3 regions of the Micromonospora sp. NPDC048894 genome follow, and region 2 is predicted to be linked to each of the others. Evidence: riboswitches for the same ligand, from Rfam matches in the RefSeq annotation. Region 2 holds a riboswitch; each other region holds the start of a gene.
What was found. Region 2 has a riboswitch for cobalamin ahead of AB0C22_RS07445 (ribonucleoside-diphosphate reductase subunit alpha). Riboswitches for the same ligand answer to the same signal wherever they lie in the genome.
Positions count from the first base shown of each region.

Region 1 (9,530 bases), on a different contig from region 2:
CAGGACCTCGCCGACTCCAGGCAGCAGGAAGAACATCGACGTCGGCCCGGGGGAGGCGTCGGCCTCGGGGAGGGCGAACGAGATCCGCGTGGGGGACTGGACGTGGGCGAACCCGGCGACGCCACCGACGAACGTCGTCCGGCTCGTGCCGCGCTGCGCCGCCGCATGCCGGGTGTGTCCCAGAAGATGCTCACCCACACCCTGCGTCAACTCGAAGGCGCCGGCCTCGCCCGCCGCTGGGTGGAACCCACGAGTCCGCCCGCCGTGCACTACTCGTTGACAGCGCTCGGCGACACGCTCGTCGGTCCGTTGCGCGAGCTCAAACGCTGGGCCGAGCTGAACATGGGTGCGATCGATGCGCTGCGTACGGCTGCGGTCAAGGCCCGTCACGACCAGTAGGCAAGGAGGGCGGGCGGATCCTGTCACGGGGTGATGGTCGAGACCCGCGTACTCCCGACAGGTCGACGCCAGGCCGGCACCTCGACGGATGGAAGCCAGCACCACCCCGGTCCTTCCGTCGTTTCCGGGTGGGCCGCCTGCCCGGTCATCCCGGCACACCCTGCTGCTCCCGCTCCCGTCAGCCGCCCGGGCAGCGGTTGTCGCCGCCGCTGAGTTCCACGCAGTGCCCTGGCGGGCCGGGCGTCGTGTCTGCCGGCACCGGAGTGAGACCCCGCCCGACGGATGCGGCGAACGGTAGGGCGGGCACGGCGATCACGACGGTCAGCACCAGGAAGACGATCGCGGTTCGGACCAGCCGCAGCCGGTACGCGACGAGCGCGATGACTGCCGGGCCGGCGATCGCCACCAACGCGGCGACCAGCAGGGCCAGGCTCGCCTGGCGTCCGAGGCCCACCAGCTCGTCGGGCCGGCCGTCGTAGTTGGCGTTCCACTGCGCCAAGCCGATGCTCAGCCACCACACGGCTGCCGCGATCAGCCCGCCGATCCAGACCAGGACCAGGAGCCCCACGATCGGGCCACCCCACCGACGTGCACCGGCCGCCTCAGAAGTCACGCGGTCCAGTGTGGACGGTCCGACCCGACCAGGCATGAGTCGGCGTACTCAGCGCGCTCGTCGAGGCTGTGTTCGTCGGCCCGGGGGACATCCGACCGCAGTCAGGCGGGCGCTCGGGGCTGGTTTCTCCGTGAGCTGCCATCGGTCGCCGTGACCCGCGGCGACAACGACCGCCTCGCGTCACCGGTGAACCCCGAAGCGAAGTCCGGCGGGGAAGGCCGCCGGTGCAGCGGCGGTGCCGTGCCGGTCGTCGGTGACAATGAAGTCAACCTGTCTCGGGCAGGATTCAGGATGGCTGATTACTACCCTGTGCAGATCCAATGGCTGTCCCATCGCTGTCAAAATCCATCAGTGGGCACTCAGGAAGTCGGCGGGGGATCGACCGAAAACAGTGTTGCAGCGACGAGGCGCGCTGTCATCCACAATGGAAAATGGGGATTCAGCTGTGCAACCAACGGTCGTGGTGGATCGCCTCGGCGAGAGGTCGGCGTCGACGCCACCCGTGCCGTTCCAGGTCGGGCACGGACTCCAGGTGGGTGACCGGCCCGACGCAGAGCCAGGCCACCGGCCGGATGCCGGCCGGTGCGCCCAGCAGCCCGGCCAGGAACGACTCCCGGTAGAAGGAGACCCACCCGACGCCCAGCCCTTCGGCGGTGGCGGCGAGCCAGAGATTCTGGATGGCCAGGCAGACCGAGTAGAGACCGGCGTCGGCGATGGCGTGCCGCCCGAGCACGGCCGGGCCCCCACGCTGCGGGTCGTACGTGACGACGACCGACAGCGTCGACTCCAACACCCCGTCGATCTTGATGCCCGCGAACCGTTCGGCCGCCGCGCCGTCCAGGGTGGCGGCGAACGTCGCCCGCTCGGCCTGCACGTGCCGGTGGAACCGACGACGGATGGCAGGGTCCCGGACCAGGACGAAGTCCCACGGCTGTGAGTAACCGACGCTGGGTACGGCGTGCGCGGCGTCCAGGATCCGGTGCAGGGCGCCGTCCGGCACCGGTTCCCCGGTGAACTGGGCCCGGACGTCCCGGCGGCGGTGGATGGCGTCGTAGAGTTCCACAGGCAGGCTCCCGCTGCGCTCGGCCCACCCCGGACGGGCGGGCGGTCGACGCGAGGCCGGTCTTCGGACTCCCGGATCGACGCCAACCCGTCCGCCTTCCCAGCCGTACGGCCAGTGGCTGCGCTCCTCGCGCCTGGACGGTCGCTCCCCGGTCACCGCGGCGGGCCCGTGCCGGAATCACACCGGCTTCCCGATTCTCCCCGCACCCGCGGGGCACCTCGCACGATCATGCCGCCGCCGATGCTAACCCGTGCCGGTGACGCAGGCCGGCCACGCCCCCGGCGGGCGGCGGGCGGTCACCCGCGCGGACTCCACCCCGGCGGTGTGCCCGCCGATCGCGAAGATCCTCCTGCCGCTGGTGACCGCCGCGCCTTCACGATGGGCGGTGGTGGTGCCGGTGACCGTCGCCCAGGTGCCGGTGTCGGGTGAGTACGCGTCCACCCGGGTGGTGTCCACGCAGTCGACAGGTCTTCCCGAAGGGTCGGTGACCAGTTCACAGCCACCTGTCGCATAGATCCGGCCGTCCGGGCCGGTCGTGGCGTCGACCAGACACCGCCGGCTGGGAAGCGGCGCGAGAGTCGCCCAGGTGTCGGTGGTGGGCGAGTACGCCTCGACGACGTCGAGGACGTTCAGGACGCCGTCCCCGCAGCCGCCGATCGCGTAGATCCGCCCGTCTGGTCCGCCGGTCACCCCCATCTCGTAGCGCGGCGTGGGCATCGACGCCGCGGTGGTCCACCGGTCCACCGTCGGCTCGTAGACCTCCAGGGTGGACAGCGAGCCGCGACGGTCCCCGCCGACGGCGTAGACCCGGCCGTCGGTGCCGGCCGTCGCGGCGAGCAGTTGCCGTCCGCTGGGCATCGACGCGACGGGCACCCAGTGGTCGTCGCCCGGCGTCAGGGCGAGCACGGAGCTGAGGAAAGCTCCCTCGGCACCGGGAGAGCTGCCACCGATCGCGTAGACGCGCCCGTCCCCGCCGGTGGCCGCCGCATGGCGGTACCGGGGCCGGGGCAGCGACGGACCGGCCCTCCACCGCCGCGTCCGAGGCGTGTAGACCTCCACCACCGTGGTGACCGAAGCCGCGTCGGCACCCCCGATCGCGAAGATCGACCCGTCCGGCGCCGTGGCCGCCGCCAGCGCGAAGCGGGAACTCGACAGCGCGTCGTCGGCCCGCCAACGGAGGGCGGGTCGGTCGCCCCTGGCGGCGGCACCGGCGACGGGTGCCGGCAGTTGGGCCACCGCGACGGCAATGGCGAGGAACAGTGTCCTCCATGGTGCGGCGCGGCCGAGAATGCGAATTGTCGTCACGACTGGGATGCTCCCTTCGCGCTGGGTCGACGGGCGTTTCCGCTGATCGGCAGGCTAGCAGTCCGGCGTACGCGGCAGCCGCGAAGGACCTGCCAATTTCCCCCGAGGGTGAAAATGGTGTCGTGGCTGAATGTGTGTTCGCTCGGGAAGCTGTCGCCGGTCACCACTTGGGGTCGTGTCCGCACGATGCGGAAGGGAATTCTCCTCACGTGCGCCGTGGGTGGTGCCGGCGTCGGGCGGGGAACGCGACGCCGTGATTGCCGGCTGCCGCCCGTGGTGAGGGGGTCGGCACCCGCGGGACGGTCCGGCCACCACGCCGGACGGCGCGTCGGCGTGACGTTGCGGGGCTGTCCGGTCGGCCAGGTCCGCCCCCGTTCCCCGGCGGGATCCTGGTGGTGCACCGCCCTCCGGGCGTCCGCCACGCGCAGTGACCGCCGACTGCGCCGAAACCGGGACGGTTCACCATGATGGACAGCGCTACGGACACCTGACCATGAGCCATACGGACCAGCTCAAATCAGCCGCAACCCCGCCGGCGAACTCCCGGCCGGCCATCAATACGTATTGACGCACCCCATCGTTAATGTTACCGTCAGTCATACTCTGGTCGCTAGCTGTGGCAATGGATCGAAGCAATATCCGGCACCGACCGATGATGCTGTCCAAATTGATTCACCGTAGGTCACCCCGTGGCGAAACAGCGCCGGGTTCGCTCCCGGGCACTGACATCTCTGTGATTACGCGACACGAGTTTGCGCTTTTTCGACAGATTGCGGGTGTCTGTAGGAAGGAGAGGTAGTGACCGAGGCCCTGGTGAATTCGGCACACGCGACGGATTCGGCTGAACTGCCACTGTCGTTCGCCCAGGAACAGTTGTGGTTCCTCGACCAACTCGCCCCCGGCACACCGACGTACAACGTCGCCGTGCTGTACCGGATCGACGGCGACCTGGATCACTCGGCACTACAGACCGCGATGACCCGGGTCGTCGCGAACCACGACATCCTCCGCGCGCGCTTCGACGCGCACGACGGCGTTCCCTACCAGGTCATCGCAGCTCCTCCGGAGCAGGCGCTCGTGATCGACGACTCCACCGCAGCGGGGGAACTCCGGGAGACACGTGCCCTCGACGCGGCCACCACGCTGGCACGGACACCGTTCGACCTGGCCGTGGGCCCGCTCTACAGGTTCCGCCTGTTCCGCGTCGCAACGGAACGACACCTGTTGTCCATCGTCATTCACCACATCGTGTGTGACGGCTGGTCCATCAACCTGATCAGTGACGAGATCCGCAGGTCGTACGCGGCGATCCGGCAGGGTCACGAACTCCCGGCCGGCCGGGCCGCCACCGACTACGCCGATTTCGTCAAGGCCCAGCGGGCCGCCTTCGAAGACGGCACCTTCGAAGCGCAGCTCACCTACTGGAAGTCCCAACTGTCGGGCCTGCCGGCGTTGAACCTGCCGGCTGACCACCCGCGACCGCCGTACACCGTCCACCGCGGCGAACACCTCAGCCGGGTCTTTCCGGCATCGATCGGTGCCACCGCGCGCCGCCTCGCCCGGTCGCAGAAGGTCTCACTGTCGATGCTCCTGACCGCGGCCCTCGGGGTGGTCCTGTCCCGTTACACCGGTGAGGAGGACCTCGCCGTCGGCACCACCGCACTCGGTCGGTCCGATCCCGACCTGGAACAGGTCGTCGGCATCTTCGTCAACGCGGTGGTGCTGCGGCTGGACCTGTCCGGAAAGCCCACCTTCGCCGAGCTGCTCGATCGGGTCAAGGACACCTCCCTGCGGGCCTACGAGCTTCAGGACGTGCCGTTCGAGCGGGTGGTCGACCGCCTTGCCGTCCCCCGCGACCCCAGCCGCAATCCGTTGTTCGACGTCCTTCTCCAGGTGCTCAACGAGGAGACCGGCAGCGGCTCCCTCGACCTGCCCGGAGCCACCATCAGTGTGGTCGACCAGCAGACGATGCACTCCCGGTTCGACCTGTCGCTGACCTTCGCCGAGTCGGCGACCGAGCTGAGGGTGTCGGCGGAGTATTCGACGGAGCTGTTCGCCCGGTGGCGCATCGACCAACTGCTCACCCACATCGAGCGCGTCCTGACCGGTGCGGCCGCCGACCCCGGCATCAGGGTGTCCGAGATCGACCTGCTGTCCGCCGACGACCGGGCCGAGTTGATGCGGCTGGGTCGCGGTCCGGACGACGCCGTCCGCTCCGATCCCGTGCACGTCCTCGTCGCGGAACGGGCCGCAGCGGCACCCGACTCCGTCGCGGCGGTCTTCGAGGGCGTCGAGCTGACCTACGGGGAACTGGACCGACGTGCCGCCGTCCTCGCCGCCCACCTGAGGCACCGGTGCGGGGTCAGACACGAAGAGCTGGTGGGGGTCGCGATGGATCGCGGCCTGGACGTCCTCGTGGCGTTCCTCGGTGTCGCCAAGGCGGGCGCCGCGTACGTGATCCTCGACATCGACCACCCGGTCGGCCGCCTGGAGTTCATTCTCGACGACACCGACGCACACGTGGTGCTGACCACGAGCGACCTGCTCGCCAGCCTTCCCGAGCCCCGGTCGCGTCGTTACCTGTGCCTGGACCGCGACTGGCCGGACATCGAGTCCGCCGGGGCCGGGGGAGCAGGCGACCCGCTCGACGAGGTGAGCACCGGGGACTCGTTGGTCAGCGTGATCTACACCTCCGGTTCGACGGGCCGCCCCAAGGGGGTGCTGACCGAGCACCGGGCGTTGGTGTCCTACCTGGTCCCGTTCGCCGAGACCTTCAAGTTCGGCCCCGGCGACCGGATCCTGCAGTTCGCGTCACTCGCTTTCGACCTGTGTCAGGCAGAGGTCTACGCCGCGCTCATCAGCGGCGCCACGCTGGTGTGTGCACGCCGGGAGACCCTGCACTCGACGGAGTCGCTGTCCGCGCTGATCCGCGACGAGCGCATCACCTTCGTCGGCGCACCTCCGACGCTGCTGGCGCTGCTCGACGACGGCCCGTACCCGCACCTGCGCCACGTGTTCACCGGAGGTGAGGCGTGCCCGGCCGAGCTGGCCAACCGGTGGAACGTCGCGGGTCGGACGTTCGTCAACGGCTACGGCCCCACCGAGGCGGCGATCGGCGTGACGCTGCACGTCGTACCCCGCGGGGAATACCGGACCTCGCCGCCCATCGGCGGGCCCATCACCCGACGTCGCTTCTACGTCGTCGACGAGCAGTTGGCGCTGGTGCCGGTCGGGGTGCCGGGTGAACTGCTGATCGGTGGCGACGAGGGGCTGGCCCGCGGCTACCTCAACCGCCCCGACCTGCACAGCGAGAAGTTCATCCCGGACCCGTTCCGGTCCACCGGACGGGTGTACCGCACCGGCGACCTCGTCCGCTGGAACCGCGAGGGCCACCTGGAGTTCCTGGGCCGGATCGACACGCAGATCAAGCTGCGGGGCCTACGGATCGAGGTCGAGGAGATCGAAGCGGTGCTGCGTACCCATCCCGCGGTCGACACGGCGGCGGTGAAGCTGGCCGAGGACGCGCGGGGCCAGCAGATCCTCGCCGGCTACGTGACCCTGACCGGGTCGACGGAACCATCGGTCGCCGAGTTGCGCCGGCACGCCGCCCAGTTTCTGCCGTCATACATGGTCCCGCAGGCCTGGCGGGTGCTGGAGAGCCTGCCGATGTCGCTCAGCGGCAAGCTCAACCGGAGGGCACTGCCCGCACCGGCGGCGTACGTCCAGGCCGACCGGGAGGTCGTCGCGCTGGCCACCCCGACCGAACGGCAGGTCGCCGCCGTCTTCGCCGACGTCCTCGGCATGGCCGCCTGGCGACTCAGCGCCGACGACGACTTCTTCGAACTGGGTGGCAACTCGTTGCAGGCGATGCGGGTCATCAGCCGGGTCAACCAGGCGTTCAGCGCGAAACTCGGCGTCCGGACCCTGTACGGCTCGCCCAACCTGCGCGACTTCGCCCAGCAGGTGCACCTCCAGGCCGTCGCACCACCGGCCGCCGATCCGGCCGCCGAACCGCCCCACCAGCAGGCGGGCCCGCCCGCCGATGCGCTGAGCCTGGCGCAGACGATCGCGCTGGCCATGACCGACGTCCTGGTGTCACCGGCCACCCCGGCCGCCGTCACCGACAACCTGTTCGCACTCGGCGCCGACGAGGAGCACGCGGCGAAGCTGCTCCAGCTGATCGAGCAACGCCTGGGCACCCGGATCACGGCCCGGGACCTCTACACGCCCGTCGTCCTCGCCGCAGCGGTGCAGGCGCGACGGGCCGCCGACCAGCAGGCCGACACCTGGTCACCGCTGGTGACCCTGGCCGCCGCACCCAACGACGGCACGTACCCGCCGCTGTTCTGCGTCCCCGGCGCGTCCGGCTCCCCGTCCATCTTCGCCGGAGTCGCCCGCCGGCTGAGCCCGGAACGGACGATCATCGGTCTCGAAGCGCCGGGGCTGGAGCCGGGTCAGCACGCGCTGCCCGACGTGGTGGCGTTGGCCGGCCGTTTCGTAGCGGCGATCCGGGAACGGCAGCCGACGGGCCCCTACCATCTGCTCGGCTGGTCGATGGGTGGGTTGGTCGCGTTCGAGATGGCGCGGCAGCTCACGGAGGCCGGTGCGCCGGTGCCGTTCCTGACCGTCGTCGACACCCCGCTGCCGGACCCGTCCCGGACGCCCGACGACCGGCGCACCGTCGAACAGTTCGTCGCCGACATCGCGGCCGAGGCCGGTCGGGACGCCCCCGAACTTCCCCCGGGCTACCAGGGCCTTCCCGATCAGTTCGACGCGCTGTACGCGTTCCTGCGGGACACGGTGCTACCGGCGGAGATCGGGCCGGATCAACTCGGTTGCCGCCTGTCCGTCTACCGGGCCAGCGTGCGGGCCACCTTCCGCTACCGGCCCACCTGGACCTACCCCGGCCGGCTTTCCGTGCTCAGGACCCCGGGGGCGGTACCGGCCGGGCAGTGGGCCCCGCTGGCGGCCACGGTACGCGAGTACCGCGCCCCCGGCGCGCACCATTCGATGTGGTCCGGCGAGCACCGCCCCGTACTCGCGGCGGTCATCGACACCCTCCTCGCCGCAGCGGGAGAGTGAGGGTGTTCCAGCGACTGCCAGTGCGTGAGCGGCGGAGCAGAACGGGCCTGTGGTGGCAGAACCGGGACTTCCGCCTGTTCTGGATAGGCGAGACGGTGTCGATGTTCGGGACCCAGGTCACCGCACTCGCGTTGCCGCTGACGGCGATTCTCGTGCTCGACAGCAGTACCGAGCAGGTGGGTCTGCTGCGGATGGCCCAGCTCCTGCCGTACCTGCTGCTCTCGTTGCTCTTCGGTGCCCTCGCCGACCGGATGCCGCGACGGCCGCTCATGGTCGGGGCGAATGCGGTCCGGCTGGTGCTGGTCGGCCTCGTGCCGATCCTCGCCGTCACCGGTCAGTTGAGTCTCGGCTGGCTCTACGTCGTCACCGCAGGGGTGGGTGTCGCCGCGGTGATGTTCGACGTGTGCTGGGTTTCCTACGTGCCCACCATCGTCGCCGACCACACCCGACTCATCGAGGCGAACAGCCGTATCGGCGCGGCGGACGCCGCCGCCCACATCGGTGGGCCCGGCCTTGCCGGTGTACTGGTGAACATCCTCACCGCCCCCATCGCGCTCGTCGTGAACGCCGCGTCGTACGCGGTCTCGATCGCCATGCTGCTGCAGATCAGGGCCCGCGAGGTGAAGCCGGAACGGAGCGACACGCCCCGCAACCTGCGGACCGAACTGGGCGAGGGACTGCGCTGGGTGTTCGGTAACCCGCTGCTGCGCATCCTCGCGATCCTGGGTGCCTGCTACAACTTCTTCCTGATGTTCATCCAGACGGTGTTCCTGGTGTATGCCGTCCGGGAGCTTTCCCTGAGCACCGCCGTCATCGGCGGCATCCTCTCGTCGGGTGCCGTCGGTGGCCTGATCGGCGCCGCGTCGGCGCAGGCCGCAGCGCGGCGGTTCGGCGTCGGTCGGGTGTACGTGGCCTGCGCGAGCGTGTCCTTCTCCAGCTGGATCGTGGTCCCGGCAGCCGGCGGACCGGCGGTGGTGCTCACCGCCGTGCTGGTGGCGGTGTTCCTGGCCTCCGCGGTGGCGATGGGGGCGACGAACGTCATCGTCGTCAGCCTTCGGCAGACCTTGA
Region 1 is NZ_JBEZFY010000013.1:175,411-184,940, reverse strand. Features, by position in the region: gene AB0C22_RS25175 (2Fe-2S iron-sulfur cluster-binding protein) at 1-198, opposite strand, end outside; gene AB0C22_RS25170 (helix-turn-helix domain-containing protein) at 187-399, shown strand; gene AB0C22_RS25165 (hypothetical protein) at 578-1,012, opposite strand; gene bluB (5,6-dimethylbenzimidazole synthase) at 1,452-2,075, opposite strand; cobalamin riboswitch at 2,112-2,311, opposite strand; gene AB0C22_RS25155 (kelch repeat-containing protein) at 2,319-3,380, opposite strand; gene AB0C22_RS25150 (amino acid adenylation domain-containing protein) at 4,179-8,462, shown strand; gene AB0C22_RS25145 (MFS transporter) at 8,465-9,530, shown strand, end outside.
Region 1: linked by a shared signal. The riboswitch ahead of bluB (5,6-dimethylbenzimidazole synthase) and the one ahead of AB0C22_RS07445 (ribonucleoside-diphosphate reductase subunit alpha) in region 2 are both predicted to bind cobalamin.

Region 2 (9,530 bases):
TGAGGAACAGGTTCAGCGACTGCGACTGGTCGATGTACGGCGCCCGCGCGGCGGCCAGGTCGATCAGCGCCCGCTGCGGCAGCTCCCACGCGGTCCGGAACAACTCCCGCACCTCGACGGGCAGGTCGACGATGCCCTGCACCGAACCCTCGGCCCGCTTGATCTGGTCGCGGATCTCCGACGTCCACAGGCCGCGCGCCTTCAGCTCGCGTACCAGATAGGTGTTGATCTGGAGGAACTCCCCGGACATGGTCTCCCGCTTGAACAGGTTGGACACCTGCGGCTCGATGCACTCGTAACAGCCGGCGATCGACGCGATCGTGGCGGTCGGGGCGATCGCCACGAGCAGCGAGTTGCGCAGGCCGTGCGCCGCGATCCGGGTGCGCAGCGCCGCCCACCGCGCGGCCTGGGTGGGCTCGACCCCCCACAGGTCCGGGTGCAGGTCACCCCGGGCCGCCCTGGTCTGCGGGTACGCCGGGTGCGCGCCGAACCGTTCGGCCAGGCCGGCCGAGGTCTCCAGGGCGGTCAGGAAGATCTCCTCCTGGACCCGGGTGGACAACTCCCGGGCCCCGGCCGAGTCGAACGGCAGCCGCAGCGCGAACAACGCGTCCTGCAAACCCATCAGCCCCAGCCCGACGGGCCGCCAGCGCGGGTTCGACGCCGCCGCCTGCTCGGCCGGGTAGTAGTTGATGTCGATCACCCGGTCCAGGAACACCACCGCCGTCCGGACCGTTGCGCGCAGCTTGTCCCAGTCGACGCCGTCGCCGGTGAGGTGCGCGCCGAGGTTGACCGAGCCGAGGTTGCACACCGCCGTCTCGGTGTCGCTGTTGACCTCCAGGATCTCGGTGCACAGGTTGGACAGGTGGATCGTGTTGCCCGGCACGCCGGTCTGGTTGGACAGCCGGTTCGACGGGTCCTTGAACGTCATCCACCCGTTGCCGGTCTGCGCCAGGGTGCGCATCATCCGCCCGTACAGGTCCCGGGCCTTCACCGTGCGGACCGCCTTCTTCTCCGCGACCCGGTACGCGGCGTCGAAGTCCTCGCCGTACAGGTCGGGCAGCTCGGGGGCGTCCGACGGGTCGATCAGCGACCAGTCGCCGTCGGCCTCGACCCGGCGCATGAACTCGTCGGGGATCCAGTTGGCCAGGTTGAGATTGTGGGTACGCCGGGCCTCCTCACCGGTGTTGTCCCGCAACTCCAGGAACTCCTCGACGTCCGGGTGCCAGGGTTCCAGGTAGACGCAGGCGGCGCCCTTGCGCCGGCCGCCCTGGTTGACCGCCGCCACCCCGGCGTCGAGGGTCTTCAGGAACGGCACGATCCCGTTGGACCGGCCGTTGGTGCCCCGGATCAGCGCGCCCCGGCCCCGCACCCGCGTGAAGGAGATGCCGATGCCGCCGGAGAACTTCGACAGCTTCGCCACCTGGTGGTAGCGCTCGTAGATCGAGTCCAGCTCGTCGCGCGGCGAGTCGACCAGGAAACACGACGACATCTGGGTGTGCCGGGTGCCCGAGTTGAACAACGTCGGGGAGCTCGGCAGGTAGGCAAGCGACGACATCAGCCGGTAGAACCCGACCGCCTCGTCGGGCGTGGTGGACAGCCCGCAGGCCACCCGCAGCAGCCAGAACTGCGGGGTCTCCACCACCAGCCGCGACTGCGGGTGCCGCAGCAGGTAGCGGTCGGCCACCGTACGCAGCCCGAAATACTCGAACCGCAGGTCACCGGCCGGGTCGACGGCGTCGTCGAGCTGCCGGGCATGCCGGGCCACGAATGCCGCCGTGTCGTCGGCGATCAGGCCGAGGCCGTGGGCGTACCGGATGGACTGGCTGAAGCTCTCCACCGCCTGCCCGCGGACCTCCTCGTCCACGTACGCGGCCAGCAGCCGGGCCGCCAGCCGGGAGTACTGCGGCTCCGTGCCGATCAGCTCCGCCGCCGTCTGGATCGACAGCTTGTCCAGCTCGGCCGTGGTCGCCCCGTCGTAGAGGCCGCTGATCGTCCTGGTGGCCACCCGCAGCGGATCGACCTCGTCCAGGTCGGTGGCCCACCGGGCGACGGCCGTGACGATCCGGTTGACGTCGACCGGCTCGGTGTCGCCGTCGCGCTTGCGTACCCGCATCGCCGGCCGGCGTGACTCCGCGCCGTCGACCTCGGACGGTGGGCGCTCCGCTACGTTCGTCATGACCTCTCCTCGCTGTCACCGATGGCCATCGGACGCGGGAGAACGCCAACGGGCACGGCACGACGGCCGGCCCGGGTGCTGGCGTCGGTCGTCCCGCGCGACCTCCGACCGCCGCGCGCAGCAGCGCACGGCGCACTGGCAGGTCTTCGGACTCGCGGGCGTGACCGGGGTCGCCGGTCGCCTACTGGCCGTCGCTTCCCAGACCTGGCGGTCCAGTGCTCGATGACGGCGGTCGTTCCCACTTACCGCTGCGGGGCAGTCCCGGATTTCCACCGGGTTCCCTGTTGCCTCGACCGGACCACCGGGCCCGGTCGAACCAGCTGCGTGGCACACCATATATGGCGTGGATGGGGGAGAGGCAACACTAGATGTCGCGTCGGCGTGTCAGATAACTCTCCTCCGACCGGTCGGTGGCCCGCAGTGACGCCAGCAGCCGCAGGGCGTCCGCGTCGGCGCTGCCGGGCTCGGCGGTGAAGACCAGCAGGACCGGGCCGGGGTTGCCGGGCAGCGGGTAGGTGTCCCAGTCCAGGACGATGTCACCGACCCCGGGGACCTGGAAGGTCTTGGTGCCGCTGACCGACCCGCGCACGTCGTGCCGCGACCACAGCCGCCGGAACTCGGCGCTGCGGATGCTCAGCTCACCGACGATCGCGGTGGCCCGGGGATGGGTGGGGTCGGTGGCGACGGCGGCACGCATCATGCCGATGTAGTCCAGTGCCTGCTGCTCCCAGGACGCGCAGCGCCGCACCGGGGACGCCGCCTCGTCGAACATCAGCAGCAGCATGTTGAGCCGGCCCGGCGGGAGGTCCGCCGGATCGCCGAGCAGCGCCACCGCCCACCGGTTCCAGGCGAGCAGGTCCAGGTGGCGGCCGAGCACCACCGCCGGGGTGTCCAGCACCCGCAGCAGCCGTCGGGTGCTCTCCGGCACCCGCTCCGGGCCGTGGTCCACCCGGGCCGGTACCGGCCGGCGGGCGGCGCGGGCCAGGGTGAACAGGTGCCGGCGTTCCTCGTCGTCGAGGGCGAGCGCGGCGGCGAGCGCGTCCAGCACGTGGTCGGACGGGCGGACCTCCCGGCCCTGCTCCATCCGCTGGTAGTAGTCGGTGCTCAACCCGGCCAGCAGCGCCAGCTCCTCGCGGCGCAGCCCGGTGACCCGGCGTCGCCCGCCCGGCTCCAGGCCGACGTCGCGGGGGTGCAGCCGGCCGCGTCGGGCGCGCAGGAAGTCACCGAGTTCGCGGGCGTACGGATGGGTCATGGGGCCAGTGTGACGCGGCCCGGACCGGGGTGGGTAGGACTGCGGGACCTAGGCGACCGGGGACGACCGAGCCCGGCCGGGCGGCCCCTAACGTCGGCGTCCCCCACCCCGACCGCTCAGGAGCAGCAGATGACCTGGACCGCCGACCACATCCCCGACCAGCACGGCCGTACCGCCGTGGTGACCGGCGCGAACTCGGGCCTCGGCCTGGTCACCGCCACCGCGCTGGCCCACCGTGGTGCGCACGTCGTGCTCGCCGTCCGCGACACCGCCGCCGGCCGGCAGGCCGGCAGGCGCATCGGCGGGAACGTCGAGGTACGTGAGCTGGACCTCGCCTCCCTCGCCTCGGTCCGGGCGTTCGCGGCGGGACTGGCCGCCGCCCATCCGAGGATCGACCTGCTGGTCAACAACGCCGGTGCGGTGCTGCTCGGCCCGCGCCGCACCAGTGCCGACGGCCACGAGCTGCACCTCGCCACCAACCTGCTGGGCCACTTCGCGCTGACCGGTCTGCTGCTGGACAACCTGGCCGCCGCGCGGGCGGCCCGGGTGGTCCACCTCAGCTCGATCACCCACCGCAACGCACACCTGGACTTCGCCGACCTGATGGGCGAGCGCGGCTACCGGGGCGCCGCCGCGTACGGCCGGTCCAAGCTCGCCACCACCGTCTTCGGCGTCGAGCTGGACCGGCGGCTGCGCGCCGCCGGAGCACCGGTGCTCAGCGTGCTGGCCCATCCCGGTGTCACCCGCACCAACCTGACCCCCCGGGCCATGGCCCACCGGGGCCGGCGTGGCCGGGTGGTCGCCTGGCTCGGCCTGCTGGCCACCCAGCCGGTGGAGTGGGGTGCGCTGCCCCAGCTGCGCGCCGCCACCGACCCGGCGGTCCGGGGCGGCCAGTTCTTCGGCCCGGCCCGGCTCTTCCAGACCTGGGGTCCGGTCACCGAGGTGCGGGCCAGCCCGGAGGCCACCGATCCCGCTGTCGGCCGGCGGCTGTGGACGGCGGCCGAGGAACTGACCGGCGTGAGCTATCTCTGACGCAGGGTCGCACTAGCATGGCTGCGGTCGGTGACGGTGGCGGAGACGAGGCGACATGGGATGGCTCGGGCGGGTGCTGGGCGGCGGGGGCCGGCAGGTCCAGGAGGATCCGGTCCGGCAGGCGGCGCTGTCGGCCGAGGTGCGGCAGCGGTACGGCACCCACGTGGCCGTCGCGCCGGCCGACCAGGTGGCGGGAATCGTCGGCCTGCTCGACGACGGTGACGGCCTGGCGGTGGCGGCCAGGATCGTCGGCGAGTTCGCCGACGCGGCCCACGCGGACCTGTCGGCCCAGACGGCGGAGCTGTACCGGCGCACCGGTCACCGGTTCCCGGTGGACCGGCGCAACTACCGGCCACTGTGGCGGGCGGCCGGTGGCCGGCTGCACTGGCCGCTGTTCGCGCTGCCGGGCGGCCTGCACCCGTACGTGCACGTCGCCGCCGCCGCCACGGTCGTCGGGACGAGGGCGACGCAGTTCGTCCGGGCGACCGACCCGCATCCGCTGCTCGCCCGCCTGTTCGAGGTGCTCGACCTCACCACCTGCGGCTGGGAGTACGGCCGGGTCCGGGTGGACCACGACGGGGCGTCGCTGGTCGGTCGGCTGATCTCCACCACCCGGGACGTCCGGGCGGCGATGAAGGAACCCCCGCCGCTGCCGCCGTCGGTGCGGGAACTCATGCGCACCAACCGGGCGGTCGACGTCTTCGACCTCACCGGCGACCGGGTCATCGGCACGATCAACGTGGGTGGTGAGCTGCGCCCGGCGCTGTTGACCTGACGCCGTCGGGTCGACCTGCGGGTCCGGCCTGCCCGGGGTGGACGCGGTTGCCGTCCACCCCGGGCTGCCGGGTCCCGTCACACCTGCGCACCGCTCGAATCGTCGAGGGGCACGCCGTGCCGGGCCGGCAGCCTCGGTCAGGCCACGCGGTGCGGGGCGAGCCCGTTGGCGCAGTCGTCGATGGTGACGGTCTGCGAGAAGCGCAGCGCGTCCCGGCGGGCCCACCCGTTGATCCCGGTGGAGGTGTTGCGGACGAAGAACCACAGGTCACCGGTCAGCGTGGCGCAGTGGACGTCGATGTTCTGACTCGGGTACCCCTGGCCCTTGGGCTGGCAGTCCTGGTGGGGGTAGGCGCGGATGAAGGTCCCGTCGCCCCAGGAGATCCCGCCGCCGCTGTACAGATCCGGGTGCTGCCCGTGGCCGTCGCAGTGTGCGCTGGCCGGGCTGGCGGGTATCAGGGCCAGCACCGAGCCGCTCGCGGCGAGGGTCAGCGCGGAGGCGATGGAGAGGAGCCGAGATCGCATGGAAGTCTCCTGTCGATAGGTGACGATCACTGTCCACAGAGGATTGCACGGGTCGGCCAAGCCCGCACGGCGAGCGGTCCGCGCCGGGGCACCGCCGACCCGTGGGACGCCGCCTGCGGTCAGGCGAAGAGCAGGTCCAACTGGTGGTCGAGGACCGCGGTCGCCTGCGCCGGGGTGTACTGCCCGCCGAGCAGGTACACCCCCAGCCCCTCCACCAGCGCCAGCAGCCCCGCCGCGTCGTCCGACGCCGGTGACCGCGGCAGCAGCCCGGCGATGAACTCCACCAGTTGCGCGGTGTCCGGCCGCAGGCCGGGGGCCGCCGCCGGGTGCAGGGCGGTCCAGGACAGGAACGCCAACGCCACCCGTCCGTCCTCGCGCGCCGCCTCGTCCAACGGCAGCAACGCCGCAAGCAGGGTGCGCAGCAGCAGCCGGGGCCGCGGGTCCGACCCGAGCGCCGCGACCGCCGCCTCGACCCGGGCCCGACCCCGGTCCCGGACGACGGACAGCGCGAAGGCCATCATCTCGTCCTTGGTGGTGAAGTAGTGCTGCACCATGCCGGCGGACACCCCCGCCTCGGCGGCCACGTGCCGCAGGCTCACCGCCTCCAGACCCCGGTCGGCGGCGACCCGCATGAGCGCGTCCGCGATCAGCGTGCGGCGCTGACGGGGATCGACCTTCCTGGGCATCGGGGCCTACCGCGCCGTCGTCACGGTGCCGGCCGCGCCGTCCACGGTGATCATCTGACCGGTGACGATCCGCGAGGTGGCGCCCGGCACGCTGATCACGGCCGGGATGCCGTACTCGCGGGCCACCGTCGGGCCGTGCGCCATGATCGCGCCGGTCTCGGTGACCAGCGCCCCGGCGGTCAGGAACAGCGGCGTCCAGCCCGGGTCGGTGGTGGCGGTCACGAGGATCTCCCCGGGTTCGAGGTACGCGGTGGCCGGGTCGGTGACCACCCGGGCCGGGCCGGTCACCCTACCCGTCGCCGCCCCCACGCCCCGCAGCAGTCCCGCCCCGTCGGTGGGGGCCGGCAGGGTGCTCTCCACGTCGGTCCCGTCGGACAGGAGCGCCACCGGCACGACCCGGCGGCGCAGCTCACGCCGGTGGGTCGCCCGGCGTCGGGCGACCAGCCCGGTCAGGTCGGCACCGGCCAGGGCCGCCTCGACCTCGTCGAGGGTGAGGAACATGACGTCGTCCGCCGTCGGGAACAGCGTCGCCCCGATGAGCAGCAACTGCTCGCGTACGGTCCGGAGCCGGTACAGCCCGGCGAACTTGCCGGCCTCCCGCAGTCCCGCCAGCCGTCGTGCCCGCCGCAGCAGGAAGATCGCGATCCGGCCCCGGACCGGGCGACGTCGGCGGACCCGGGCGGCCAACTCGTCGAGCGCGGCCCCGGCTGCTGCGGCGGCCTCGGCGAACCGGCGGTCGGGTGCCTGCGCGGGGTCGGTCAGCCGCAGGTAGTTGGCGACGGCGGCAAGGACCGGGGTGGGGTCCTCGGCCCAACGCGGCACACCGACGTCGGCTTCGGCCGCCGCCCGGTGGCCGTAGCGGGACAGGAACCCGGACAGGCCGATCTCGGGGAGCGCGCCCCGCAGGTACCGGGCCGCCAGTTCGGCCGGTGGCGTGTCGAGGAGCAGGTCGCGGTGCTCGCGGGCGGCGCTGGCCAGCGCCCACAGTGCGAGGTCCATCTCGATCGTCACGTTGTGCGGGACGCCACGCAGCACCGCATGGACGTCATCCTCGGTGGCGACGCCCTTGAGCAGGTGGGCGGGCAGGGCCGAGGCGAGCATCCCGGCCACGATCGGCCAGGTGATGTCGTCGGCGGCACCGCCGTCGCCGTGTTCGCGGACGAACCGCAGCCGCTCGTGGGCCGTCCGCAGGTGTGCCGGTGCCACCGACTCGGCCCGTAGCCGGTCGACGGCAGCGACCAGCCGACGCCGTGCCGCGTCCGGTCGCGTCAGCGCCCGCAGGATGCCCCGCAGGGCCCGCAGCGCCGTGCCCAACGAGGCGTCCGCCGGGCGGCGGCGGGAGCCGTCACCGGACGGTGCGAACCGGGGGTCCCGCAGGACGTGCTCCATCACCGCCTGGGCGCGCGGCCCGAAGTCGACGGCCATCAGCCGGACGAGCCGTCGGCGGCCGGCCGGCCGGCGGACCAGGTCGGTCAGGTCGCCGTAGAGCCGTCCGCCGATGTCGACGATCTCCACCCGCATCCCGAGCGAGGCGACCATGGCGGCGATCATCGCGCGGAGCGTGGCCATGCCCATCGGGGTGACCGGTCGCAGCATCCCCTGCACGTTGCCGAACTCGACGTACACCCGCAGGTCGTCGGTCTGCGGCGGCGCCGGGAACAGCGTGCTGACCGGCCGCGACTGGAGCAACCACAGGGTCCCGTCGTGGTCGATGGCCCACTCGACGTCCTGTGGCCCGCCGAAGTGCGCCTGTACCCGCCGGCCGACGGCCCACAGGTCGCCCTGCCACCCGGGCTCCGACCGCCCCCCGTCGCTACCGGCCGGATCGGCGAGCACGACGCGCGTCACGTCGGTGCGGCCGTCGACGACCGTCGTGCCCGGCCCGACCTCGACGAGCATCTCGGTGCGGTTGCCGGTGACCGGGTTGGCCGTGTAGAGCACGCCGGCCCGGACCGGGGCGACCATCCGCTGCACCACCACCGCCATGCGCACGTCGGCGGGGTCGGTCCCGCGCGCCTCCCGGTAGGCCGCCGCCCGGCTGCCGTGCAGCGACTCCCAGCAGGTGCCGATCGCCGCCAGCAGGTCCGCCTCGCCCTCGACGTCCAGCACCGTGTCGTGCTGGCCCGCGAAGCTGGCGTCCGGCAGGTCCTCGTCGGTCGCGCTCGACCGCACCGCCACCGGCCCGCCGCCCAGCCGCGCGTACGCCGCCCGGACCTCGTCGCGCGGCACCACCCCGGCGCGGTGCGCCTCGGTGGTCACGCAGAAACCCTCAGGTACCCGCTCGCCAGCGCGGATCAGCTCGCCGAGACCGGCCGCCTTGCCGCCGACCAGCGGGACCAAGTCGGCGTGTGCCTCCGACAGGGGGATCACCGACACCTGCGCCTCCCGTTTGCAATACGACTGCATTGCAAAGAAGGTACGCGGGTTGCAGTGCAACTGCAATGTAAAAATCCGGCCGCACCCGGAACCAGCCGCCGGTGGGCGTGACTGACGGCTGCGGCGTTCAGCCCAGCGCCGGGACGACGATCGGCAGCCGGACGGTGAAGGTGCTGCCCTGACCCGGGACGCTCTCGACGCCGATCGTGCCGCCGTGCGCCTCGGCGAGCTTGCGGGCGATCGACAGCCCGAGCCCGCTGCCACCGGTGCTGCGGGTGCGGGAGTCGTCGGCCCGCCAGAACCGGTCGAAGATCTTCGCCTGGTCGGCGGGGGCGATGCCGGTGCCGGTGTCGGACACGGCGATGGCGAGCTGGTCGTCGCGTACCTCCAGGCGTACGACGACCGACCCGCCCGCCGGGGTGTGCCGTACCGCGTTGGCGACGATGTTGCCGACGATCTGGCGCAGCCGGGCCCCGTCGACGGCCATCTCCAGGTCGGTGCCCACCGAGGTGCCCAGCCGGACCCCGGCGGCCTCGGCCGCGCCCCGGTGCGCCTCGACGACCTGCTCCAGCAGGTCGGCCACGAAGTACGGCTCGCGGTGGATACGCAGGTCACCGGCGTCGGCGGCAGCCAGGTCACGCAGGTCGTCGATGATGTGCTGCAGCAGCAGCGCCTCGTCGAGCAGCAGGGTGAGCAGCTGCGTGTCGAG
Region 2 is NZ_JBEZFY010000003.1:39,430-48,959, forward strand. Features, by position in the region: gene AB0C22_RS07445 (ribonucleoside-diphosphate reductase subunit alpha) at 1-2,176, opposite strand, end outside; cobalamin riboswitch at 2,296-2,512, opposite strand; gene AB0C22_RS07450 (helix-turn-helix transcriptional regulator) at 2,541-3,428, opposite strand; gene AB0C22_RS07455 (oxidoreductase) at 3,558-4,460, shown strand; gene AB0C22_RS07460 (hypothetical protein) at 4,516-5,235, shown strand; gene AB0C22_RS07465 (hypothetical protein) at 5,373-5,759, opposite strand; gene AB0C22_RS07470 (TetR/AcrR family transcriptional regulator) at 5,879-6,445, opposite strand; gene AB0C22_RS07475 (PEP/pyruvate-binding domain-containing protein) at 6,452-8,851, opposite strand; gene AB0C22_RS07480 (HAMP domain-containing sensor histidine kinase) at 8,949-9,530, opposite strand, start outside.

Region 3 (9,530 bases), on a different contig from region 2:
GGTCAGGCCGAGGTTGAGTTGCATGCAGCCGGCGAGCGACGCCACCAGGGCGAGGCACGCCACCGCCCGTACCGCCCGGCCGCGCCAGAGTCCGGTTGTCATGGTCACATTGTGTGTGATCCACTTCACAGTCGGCAGTCCTAGATCGGTCATCCGCCTGTCTCCGATCTTACCGGAATGCCCAACTGTTCGGACAGTACGGAAATGGTGAAAGGCAGATATCCTGGACGGTTGACCACCATTGTCGACACTATCCGCTCCGTTTCCGCGCGCACCGGATCCGCATCGAACCCCGACGGCACCAACCCGAAACAACCGACCCTCCCACTCCCACTCCCACCCCCTACCCCCGTCCCCGCCCCCTTGGGTCCGTACCCCGCTTGGTGATCAAGAGGTTTGCGTCAGAAAATCCTCGGCAGGTGACGCAAACCTCTTGATCACCGGGGAAAGCCGGGGGCGGGGGCGTTGAGTGGGAGGGGTGGGGGGTGGGGTGGGGGTGGGGGCGTCGGGGCAGTGGGCTGCGGTAAGGGGCACATCGTGCTTGTGGCCGTGACGAAACCGGTGTGAGATCTCCGGTGAGGACCGTCGTGCCCACCCCGGGGACGGGCCCCCGGCCGAAGGGACCGCACTGCCGTGAACGCCGCCACCGAGCCCCGTACCGTCGCGCCCCGGGTGGTGCGGGCCGCCCGTACCGGAGTCGCGGTGGTCTTCGCCCTCAACGGCCTCGCCGTGGCCAGCTGGTTCTCCCGGGTCCCGGCGGTCCGCGACGCGCTTGGCCTCAGCGCCGGCCGGCTCGGCCTGCTGCTGCTGGCCATGTCCGGCGGCGCGGTGCTGGCGCTGACCAGCGCCGGCCTGGTGACCCAGCGGCTCGGCCCGGCCCGCACCGTCGTCGCCTCCACCGTGCTGGTCGCGGTCGGGCTGGCCGGGGTGGGCGTCGCCACCCCGCTCGGCTCGCTGCCCGGCGTCGCGGTCGGCCTGTTCGCCCTCGGCTACGGCTCCGGCACCTGCGACGTGGGCATGAACGTCGAGGGCGCGGCGGTGGAGAAACGGCTGGGCCGCACCATCCTGCCCCGCTTCCACGCCGCCTGGAGCCTCGGCTCGGTGGCCGGTGCCGGGCTGGGCGCGGGTGCGGCCCGGCTCGGTGTGCCGATCACCGTCCACCTGGCGGTGCTGGCGGCGGTGGTGCTCGGCGGCACCCTGCTCGGGGCGCGGAACTTCCTGCCCGCCCTGCCCGCCTCCACCGCGGACGGTGCCGCGTCGGCCCGCCGGGGTGGCCTGCTCGCGGCCTGGCGGGAGCCGCGCACCCTGCTCATCGGCGCACTGGTGCTGGTGATGGCGTTCACCGAGGGCAGCGCCAACGACTGGCTGGCGGTCGCCTTCGTCGACGGCTACGGGGTCAGCGAGGCCGCCGGGGCAGCCGTCTTCGGGGTCTTCGTCGCCGGCATGACCATCGGCCGGACCGTCGGCACCGTGGCCATCGACCGCTGGGGCCGGGTGCCGGTGCTGATCGGCACGATCCTGCTGGCCGCCGCCGGCTCGCTGCTGGCGGTGCTGGCCGGCTCCGGCCCGCTGGCAGTCGTCGGGGTGGTCCTCTGGGGGCTCGGCGCGTCGCTCGGCTTCCCGGTCGGGATGAGCGCCGCCGCCGACGACGAGGAGCACGCCCCCGCCCGGGTCAGCGTCGTCGCGGTGATCGGTTACACGTCGTTCCTGGCCAGCCCGCCGCTGCTGGGCCTGCTCGGTGACCACGTCGGCATCCTGCATGCCCTGCTGGTGGTGCCGGTGCTGCTGATCCCGACGCTGGCCCTGGTGCCGGCGACTCGTCCACCGGCCGGCGTCGGGCCGTCGGAACACACCGCCCCAGTACAGAAAAACTAACAGTTCCCGGCCCGCACCGGTATCGGGTGCGCGGCCGTTACGACGGGTCGTCGCCGCTGGCTAGGGTCGCCGGATGCCAACTGAGATCACCGCCGCAGCGGCGGGCCGCTGGACCCTGGGCGACCGCACCGTGCACCGGATGGGCTTCGGCTCGATGCGGCTCACCGCCCACCCCGACCGGGACCGGGCGCTGCGCGTCCTGCGCCGGGCCGTCGAACTGGGCGTCGACCACATCGACACCGCCGCGTTCTACGTCTCACCGGGCGGCACCCTGAAGGTCGGCACCGGCCCCGCCCGGTACGCCACCGAACTGATCCGTGCCGCCCTCGCCCCGTACCCGGAAGGGCTGGTCATCGCCACCAAGGTCGGCTTCCGGGCCGACCCGACGACCGGCACGCGCGAGGAGGCCAGCCCGGCGCAGCTGCGCGCCCAGGTGGAGGAGAACCTGCGTCGGCTCGGCCGCGACCACCTCGACCTGGTCAACCTGCGGATCGTCAAGCGGCCCGCGCCGGACTCCGTGGCCGAACGCTTCGGTGCGCTGGCCGAGCTGCGCGACGCCGGTCTGATCCGGCACCTGGGCCTGTCCAACGTCCGCGTCGACCACCTCGACGAGGCGCAGACCATCGCCCCGGTGGTCTGCGTGCAGAACAACTACGCCCTGGACAACCGCGGCGACCAGGACGCCATGGTCCGCGAGTGCGGTGCCCGGGGGATCGCCTACGTGCCGTTCTTCTCCCTGACCGGCGTCAACCGCGAAGGCGGGGCACGTACCGACCACGACGCGGCCGTACGCGCCGTCGCCCGCGCCCACGACGCCACCCCGCAGCAGGTACGCCTCGCCTGGACGCTGCACCAGGGCCCGCACGTGCTGGCCATCCCCGGTACCGGTGACCCGGCCCACCTCGCCGAGAACGTCGCAGCCGCCGCGCTGCGACTCACCCCCGACGAGCTGGCCGCCCTGGGCTGAACGGTCTCGGGCGTGGCGCGTACGCCCTGGGGCGTCGAGGTCTGCCCCGTCCAGCCGGTTGTCACCGGGCTCGCAGCGCCCTGCCAGGCAGGGGTGTTCCACTGGAGGGACGCCGAGGAGAGGACGGGCAGATGGGCTGGTTCAGCCGACGGACCCGGGCTGACGAGGGCATCCCGACCAAGCTCGATCGGGAGGCCACCCGGGACGACCTGACCGCGTTGGCGGACTTCGTGGCCGCCCACCGGGGGGTGGAGTTCTATCTCGAACCCGAGACGACCGCCACCGACACCACAGTGGTGGCGATCGCGCACGACGGGGAGTGGATCCGCCGCCGCACCGGCTCCCCACGTACGGCGGCGAAGCTGGCCCACCGGCACGCGGTGCCCCTCTACGAGGCGGCGAAGACCGGATACCCGGAGCGGATGCGGGCCTGGAACCGGACCCACCCCGAGCGTCGCCTCCGTTGACCCCTCAGCCGCTGCGTAGAGGGTGGCCAGGGGTCTGCGGGGTGGGTGTCTGTGGGGGCGGGCCGTGGGGTGCGGCCGTGGTGGTGGGCGCGGCCGTTGGCCGCGCCGGCGGCTGCGGGCCAGGGGTGTGTGGGTATGTCGTCGCGGGCCCTTTCGAGCTGATGACGGTGACGGATCGGTCCCCCCGGGTGGGACGGCCCGGCCCGACGCCCGTCCGGTCGGGTCGGACCGTGCCGACCCCGAGTCGTTGACGTCATCAGCTCGACAGGGTGCGAGAGAGGTGTTCCGACCGCCAGGGACGGTCGGCCCCGGGACGGTCGGCCCCGGGACGGTCGGTCCCGGGACGGTCGGTCCCGGGACGGTCGGTCCCGGGACGGTCGGTCCCGGGACGGTCGGTCCCGGGACGGTCGGTCCCGGGATGGGTGCCTCGATCGGCTCCGCACCGGCTGGTGGCGGCCGGCGGACCTCCCTCAGGCGGGTTGCGGGTCGCCTCGGAGGATCTGCGGGTGCGCCGCACGGGGCGGCTGCGGGTCGGCCGTCGGGCGGGGCCGGACCCACCCGTGGGATGCGCGGGGCGGGCGGCTGCCGGCCTCGCCACAGGGGTCGATCGGTGCCGTCGCGGGGCCGGTGGCCACCGTTGACCTCGGGGTGAGGAGTATGGCAGCATTCGCGGCCTGACGGCAGTGAAGGAAGTCGGTGCGATTCCGACGCGGTCCCGCCACTGTCACCGGGGAGCGATCCCCCCTCGTGAGTCACGACCGTGCGTGCACGGTTGGAAGGCCGGGGGTGAGCGTCGATCCGGGAGCCAGGATACTTCGGCCGTCGGAGAACCCCAGGGCGTGGACACCCGAGGAGGACCCGATGACGCACAGCGTCACTGCCGACCCCATCACGGTCGGTGATTTCTGCATCACCGTCGAGCCCGCGCCGCCGCGTGCTCCCACCTCTCCCACCGTCGCCGGCCGCCGCCGGGGCGGTCGGCCTGCCACGTACCGCTGACGGCCGGTCCGGGTACCCCGCCGCAGGCGGGTGCGTCGTACCTCCGCCGCCGCTGACCGGCGTCCCTCCCGCCCCGCTCGGCCCGGCCCTGTGGTCGAGCCGGACGTCACTCTCCGGAGCCGAACGTGCGCATCCTGCTGCTGTCCACCGCCGACACCGATCTGCTCGCCGCCCGGGCCAGCGCCGCCGACTACCGGCTCGCCAACCCCACCCGGGTCGACGTGGACGCCGTGCCGGCCCTGCTCGACGGGGTCGACCTGGCCGTCGTACGGCTGCTCGGTGGTCGGCAGGCGTGGCCGGACGGCCTCGCGGCGGTGCTCGGCTCCGGCGTCCCCACGATCGTGCTCGGCGGCGAGGCGGTGCCCGACGCGGAGCTGATGGCGGCCTCCACGGTGACCTCCGGGGTGGCCACCGAAGCCCTGTCCTACCTGGTCGAGGGGGGTGCGGCAAACCTCGCCCAGCTGGCCCGGTTCCTGTCCGACACGGTCCTGCTCACCGGTGAGGGCTTCGACCCGCCCACCCCCACCCCGCCGTACGGCATTCTCGACCGTCGACCCCCGACCGCCCCGGTCGACCCGACCGCCCCGGTCGACCCGACCGCCCCGGTCGACCCGATCGACCCGGCGGAACCGGCGGCCGGGCCGGACGGGCGGCGGGCGGACGGCGACGGGCGGCCCACGGTGGGCATCGTGTTCTACCGGGCGCACGCGCTGGCCGGCAACACCGACTTCGTGCACACCCTGGCCGACGCGGTCGACGCGGCCGGGGGGAACCCGCTGCCGATCTACTGCGGATCGCTGCGCGGGCTCACCCCCGGTGCCGGGCCGCTGGACCTCTTCGCCCGCTGCGACGCGCTCGTCGTCACCGTCCTCGCCGCCGGGGGGACGGTCGCCGCCGACGCCTCCGGTGGCGGCGACGAGGACGCCTGGGACGTCGGCGCGCTCGCCGCCCTCGACGTGCCGGTGATCCAGGCGCTCTGCCTCACCAGCACCCGGGACCAGTGGGCCGGCAGCGACGCCGGACTGTCCCCGTTGGACGCGGCGATGCAGGTGGCGATCCCCGAGTTCGACGGCCGGATCGTCACCGTGCCGTTCTCGTTCAAACGCATCGACGCCGACGGGCTGTCGGTCTACGCCGCCGACGCCGAGCGGGCCGCCCGGGTCGCCGGGATCGCCGTCCGACAGGCCCGGCTGCGGCACCTGCCCCCCGCCGACAGGCGGCTGGCGATCGTGCTCAGCTCCTACCCGACGAAGCACTCCCGGGTCGGCAACGCCGTCGGCCTGGACACCCCCGCCTCGGCGGTACGCCTGCTCGCCGCCCTCGCCGCCGCCGGATACCACCTCGGTGACGCGCCCCCGCCCACCGACGGGGACGCCCTGATCCACGCACTGATCGCCGCCGGTGGTCACGACGTCGAGTGGCTCACCCCGCAACAGTTGTCCGCCGCCGAGGCCCGGGTGCCGGGGGAGACCTACCGGCGCTGGTTCGACCAGGTGCCGGCCGACCTGCGGGACCGGATGCGGGAACACTGGGGTGAGCCACCCGGCCAGCTCTACACCGACGACGGTGACATCGTCCTGGCCGGGCTGCGGTTCGGCAACGTCACCCTGCTGATCCAGCCGCCGCGCGGCTTCGGTGAGAACCCGATCGCCATCTACCACGACCCCGACCTGCCACCCAGCCACCACTACCTCGCCGCGTACCGGTGGTTGGCCGCGCCGGTCGCCGACGGCGGGTTCGGTGCCGACGCGGTGGTGCACCTCGGCAAACACGGCACCCTGGAATGGCTGCCCGGCAAGGGCCTCGGCCTGGCCGCCGACTGCGCCCCCGACGCCGTCCTCGGCGACCTGCCGCTGGTCTACCCGTTCATCGTCAACGACCCCGGCGAGGGCACCCAGGCCAAGCGGCGGGCGCACGCCGTCGTCGTCGACCACCTGGTGCCCCCGATGGCCCGCGCCGAGACCTACGGCGACCTGGCGAAACTCGAACAACTGCTGGACGAGTACGCCACCGTGCAGGCCCTCGACCCGGCGAAGGTGCCGGTGGTCCGGGGGCAGATCTGGGAGCTGGTGCGCGTCGCCGAACTGCACCACGACCTGCACACCGAGGCGATGCCCGACGCCGACGACTTCGACGACTTCGTGCTGCACCTCGACGGTTACCTGTGCGAGGTCAAGGACGTGCAGATCCGCGACGGGCTGCACATCCTGGCCGAGGTGCCCACCGGTGAGCCCCGGGTGAACCTCGTCCTCGCCGTGCTGCGCGCCCCCCAGGTGTGGGGTGGTGCCCAGGCCCTGCCCGGCCTGCGTCAGGCCCTCGCCGCCAGCTATGACCTCGACGAGCAGGCGCTGCTCGCCGAGCCCGGGGCGCGGGTGGCGGTGCCGGCGGCGCTGACCGACGTCGTCGACGGGCCGTCGGTCACCGCCGCCGACGCGGTGGACCTGATCGAAGGGCTGGCCCGGCGGCTCGTCCTCGGCATGGAGACCCTCGGTTGGGACCCCGCCCGGGTCGACGAGGTGGTCACCGAGGTGACCGGTGGGTCCTGCCCCGACGCCGCCGAGGTGCTGCGGTTCGCCGCCCGCGAGGTGGTGCCCCGGCTGGACCGCACCACCGACGAGATCACCCACACCCTCGGCGCGCTCGACGGCCGGTTCGTGCCCCCCGGTCCGTCCGGGTCGCCCACCCGGGGGCTGGTCAACGTGCTGCCCACGGGCCGCAACTTCTACTCCGTCGACCCGAAGGCGATCCCCAGCCGCAACGCCTGGGACGTCGGGGTCGCGCTGGCCGACTCGCTACTCGCCCGCTACCTCGCCGACACCGGCGAGTACCCGCGGTCGGTCGGGCTGACCGTGTGGGGCACCAGCGCCATGCGTACCCAGGGTGACGACATCGCCGAGGTGCTGGCCCTGCTCGGCTGCCGGCCGGTGTGGGACGACCGGTCGCGGCGGGTCACCGGCGTCGAGGTGGTGCCGGTGGCGGAACTGGGCCGGCCCCGGGTCGACGTCACGGTCCGCATCTCGGGCTTCTTCCGGGACGCGTTCCCGCACGTCGTCGCCCTCCTCGACGACGCGGTACGGCTGGTCGCCGCCCTCGACGAGCCGGCCGGGGACAACTACCTGCGCGCGCACGTGGCCGCCGACCTCGCCACCCACGGCGACGAGCGGCGGGCCACCGCCCGGATCTTCGGCTCCAAGCCCGGGGCGTACGGGGCGGGGCTGCTGCCGCTGATCGACGCCCGGAACTGGCGCACCGACGCCGACCTGGCCGAGGTGTACGCCGTCTGGGGTGGCTACGCCTACGGCCGGGGCCTGGACGGGCGGGAGGCGCGGGCCGACATGGAACGGTCCTTCGCCCGGATCGCGGTGGCGGCCAAGAACCAGGACACCCGCGAGCACGACATCGTCGACTCCGACGACTATTTCCAGTACCACGGTGGGATGGTGGCGATGGTGCGGCACCTGACCGGGGCCGCCCCGGCCGCCTATGTGGGCGACTCGGCGATGCCGCACGACGTGCGCACCCGCACCCTCGGCGAGGAGACCCGGCGGGTGTTCCGGGCCCGGGTGGTCAACCCGAAGTGGATCGCCGCGATGCGCCGGCACGGCTACAAGGGCGCGTTCGAGCTGGCCGCCACCGTGGACTACCTGTTCGGCTACGACGCCACCGCCGGTGTCGTCGACGACTGGATGTACGAGCGCCTCGCCGAGGCGTACCTGTTCGACGGGGAGACCCGGGAGTTCCTGGAACGGTCCAACCCGTGGGCGCTGCGCGGCATCACCGAGCGGTTGCTGGAGGCCGCCGACCGGGGCCTGTGGGCCGCGCCGGAGCCCGCCACCCTGGACCGGCTGCGGGAGACGTACCTGGCCACCGAGGGCGACCTGGAGGAAAAGCAGTGAGCGCGAGGAGTGAGCCGGGTTTGCGAGCCCCGCAGTCGCGATCGGAGGTCAGCTCTGTGAGCGCGAGGAGTGAGCCGGGTTTGCGAGCCCCGCAGTCGCGAGCCGGAGCAGCACAGTGAGCGGGTTTCCCTTCTCGGCCGTGCTCGGGATGGACGACATGCGGTTGGCGTTGCTGCTCAACGCGGTCAGCCCGGCGATCGGCGGGGTGCTGGTGCGGGGCGAGAAGGGCACCGCCAAGTCGACCGCCGTGCGGGCACTGGCCGCGCTGCTCCCGCCGGTGGACCGGGTCGCCGGGTGCCGGTTCGGCTGCGACCCGGCCGCCCCGGATCCGACCTGCCCGGACGGTCCGCACCCGGGCGTCGCCGGGCACGAGGACCCGACCGCCGCGTCGGTCGAGCGCCGTCCGGCCCGGCTGGTGGAGTTGCCGGTCGGTGCCGCCGAGGACCGGGTGGTCGGCTCGTTGGACCTGGAGAAGGCCCTCGCCGAGGGGGTACGCGCCTTCGAGCCGGGCCTGCTCGCCGCCGCCCACCGGGGGGTGCTCTATGTCGACGAGGTGAACCTGCTCCACGACCACCTGGTCGACCTGCTGCTGGACGCCGCCGCGATGGGCCGTTGCCACGTCGAGCGGGAGGGTGTCTCGGTCAGCCACGCCGCCCGGTTCCTGCTGGTGGGCACGATGAACCCGGAGGAGGGTGAGCTGCGTCCGCAGTTGCTCGACCGGTTCGGGCTGACCGTCGAGGTGGCGGCCAGCCGGGACCCGGTCGTCCGGGTGGAGGTGGTGCGCCGCCGGCTCGCCGCCGACGCCGACCCGGCCGGGTTCGCCGCCCGCTGGGCCGCCGCCGACGCCGAGGTGGCCGCCCGGGTGGCTGCCGCCCGGGGGCGGCTCGACGCGGTGCTGCTGCCTGACGCCGCGTTGCGGCAGATCGCCGAGGTCTGCGCCGCGTTCGACGTGGACGGGATGCGCGCCGACATCGTCACCGCCCGGACCGCCGTGGCACACGCCGCCTGGCAGGGGCGGGACCGGGTGACCGCCGACGACGTGCGGGTCGCCGCCCGGTTGGCCCTGCCGCACCGGCGTCGTCGTGACCCGTTCGACACCCCCGGCCTGGACGAGAAACGCCTCGACGAGGCGTTGCAGCGGGCCCGCGACGAGCACCCCGACGACGATCCGCCGGATACCGGCCCGGCCGGTCCGGGTGACCCCGGCGGCCCGGACGGCGGTGGGCCGGGCGGCCCTTCGACGGGTGGCCCCGGCGGCGGGTCCGGTCCACAGCCACCCGACGACGCCGGTGGGCCGCAGGACGCCACCGGTGGGCCGCAGGACGC
Region 3 is NZ_JBEZFY010000010.1:194,148-203,677, reverse strand. Features, by position in the region: gene AB0C22_RS22295 (DUF3153 domain-containing protein) at 1-102, opposite strand, end outside; gene AB0C22_RS22290 (MFS transporter) at 634-1,875, shown strand; gene AB0C22_RS22285 (aldo/keto reductase) at 1,949-2,842, shown strand; gene AB0C22_RS22280 (hypothetical protein) at 2,974-3,309, shown strand; cobalamin riboswitch at 3,996-4,125, shown strand; gene cobN (cobaltochelatase subunit CobN) at 4,434-8,204, shown strand; gene AB0C22_RS22270 (VWA domain-containing protein) at 8,353-9,530, shown strand, end outside.
Region 3: linked by a shared signal. The riboswitch ahead of cobN (cobaltochelatase subunit CobN) and the one ahead of AB0C22_RS07445 (ribonucleoside-diphosphate reductase subunit alpha) in region 2 are both predicted to bind cobalamin.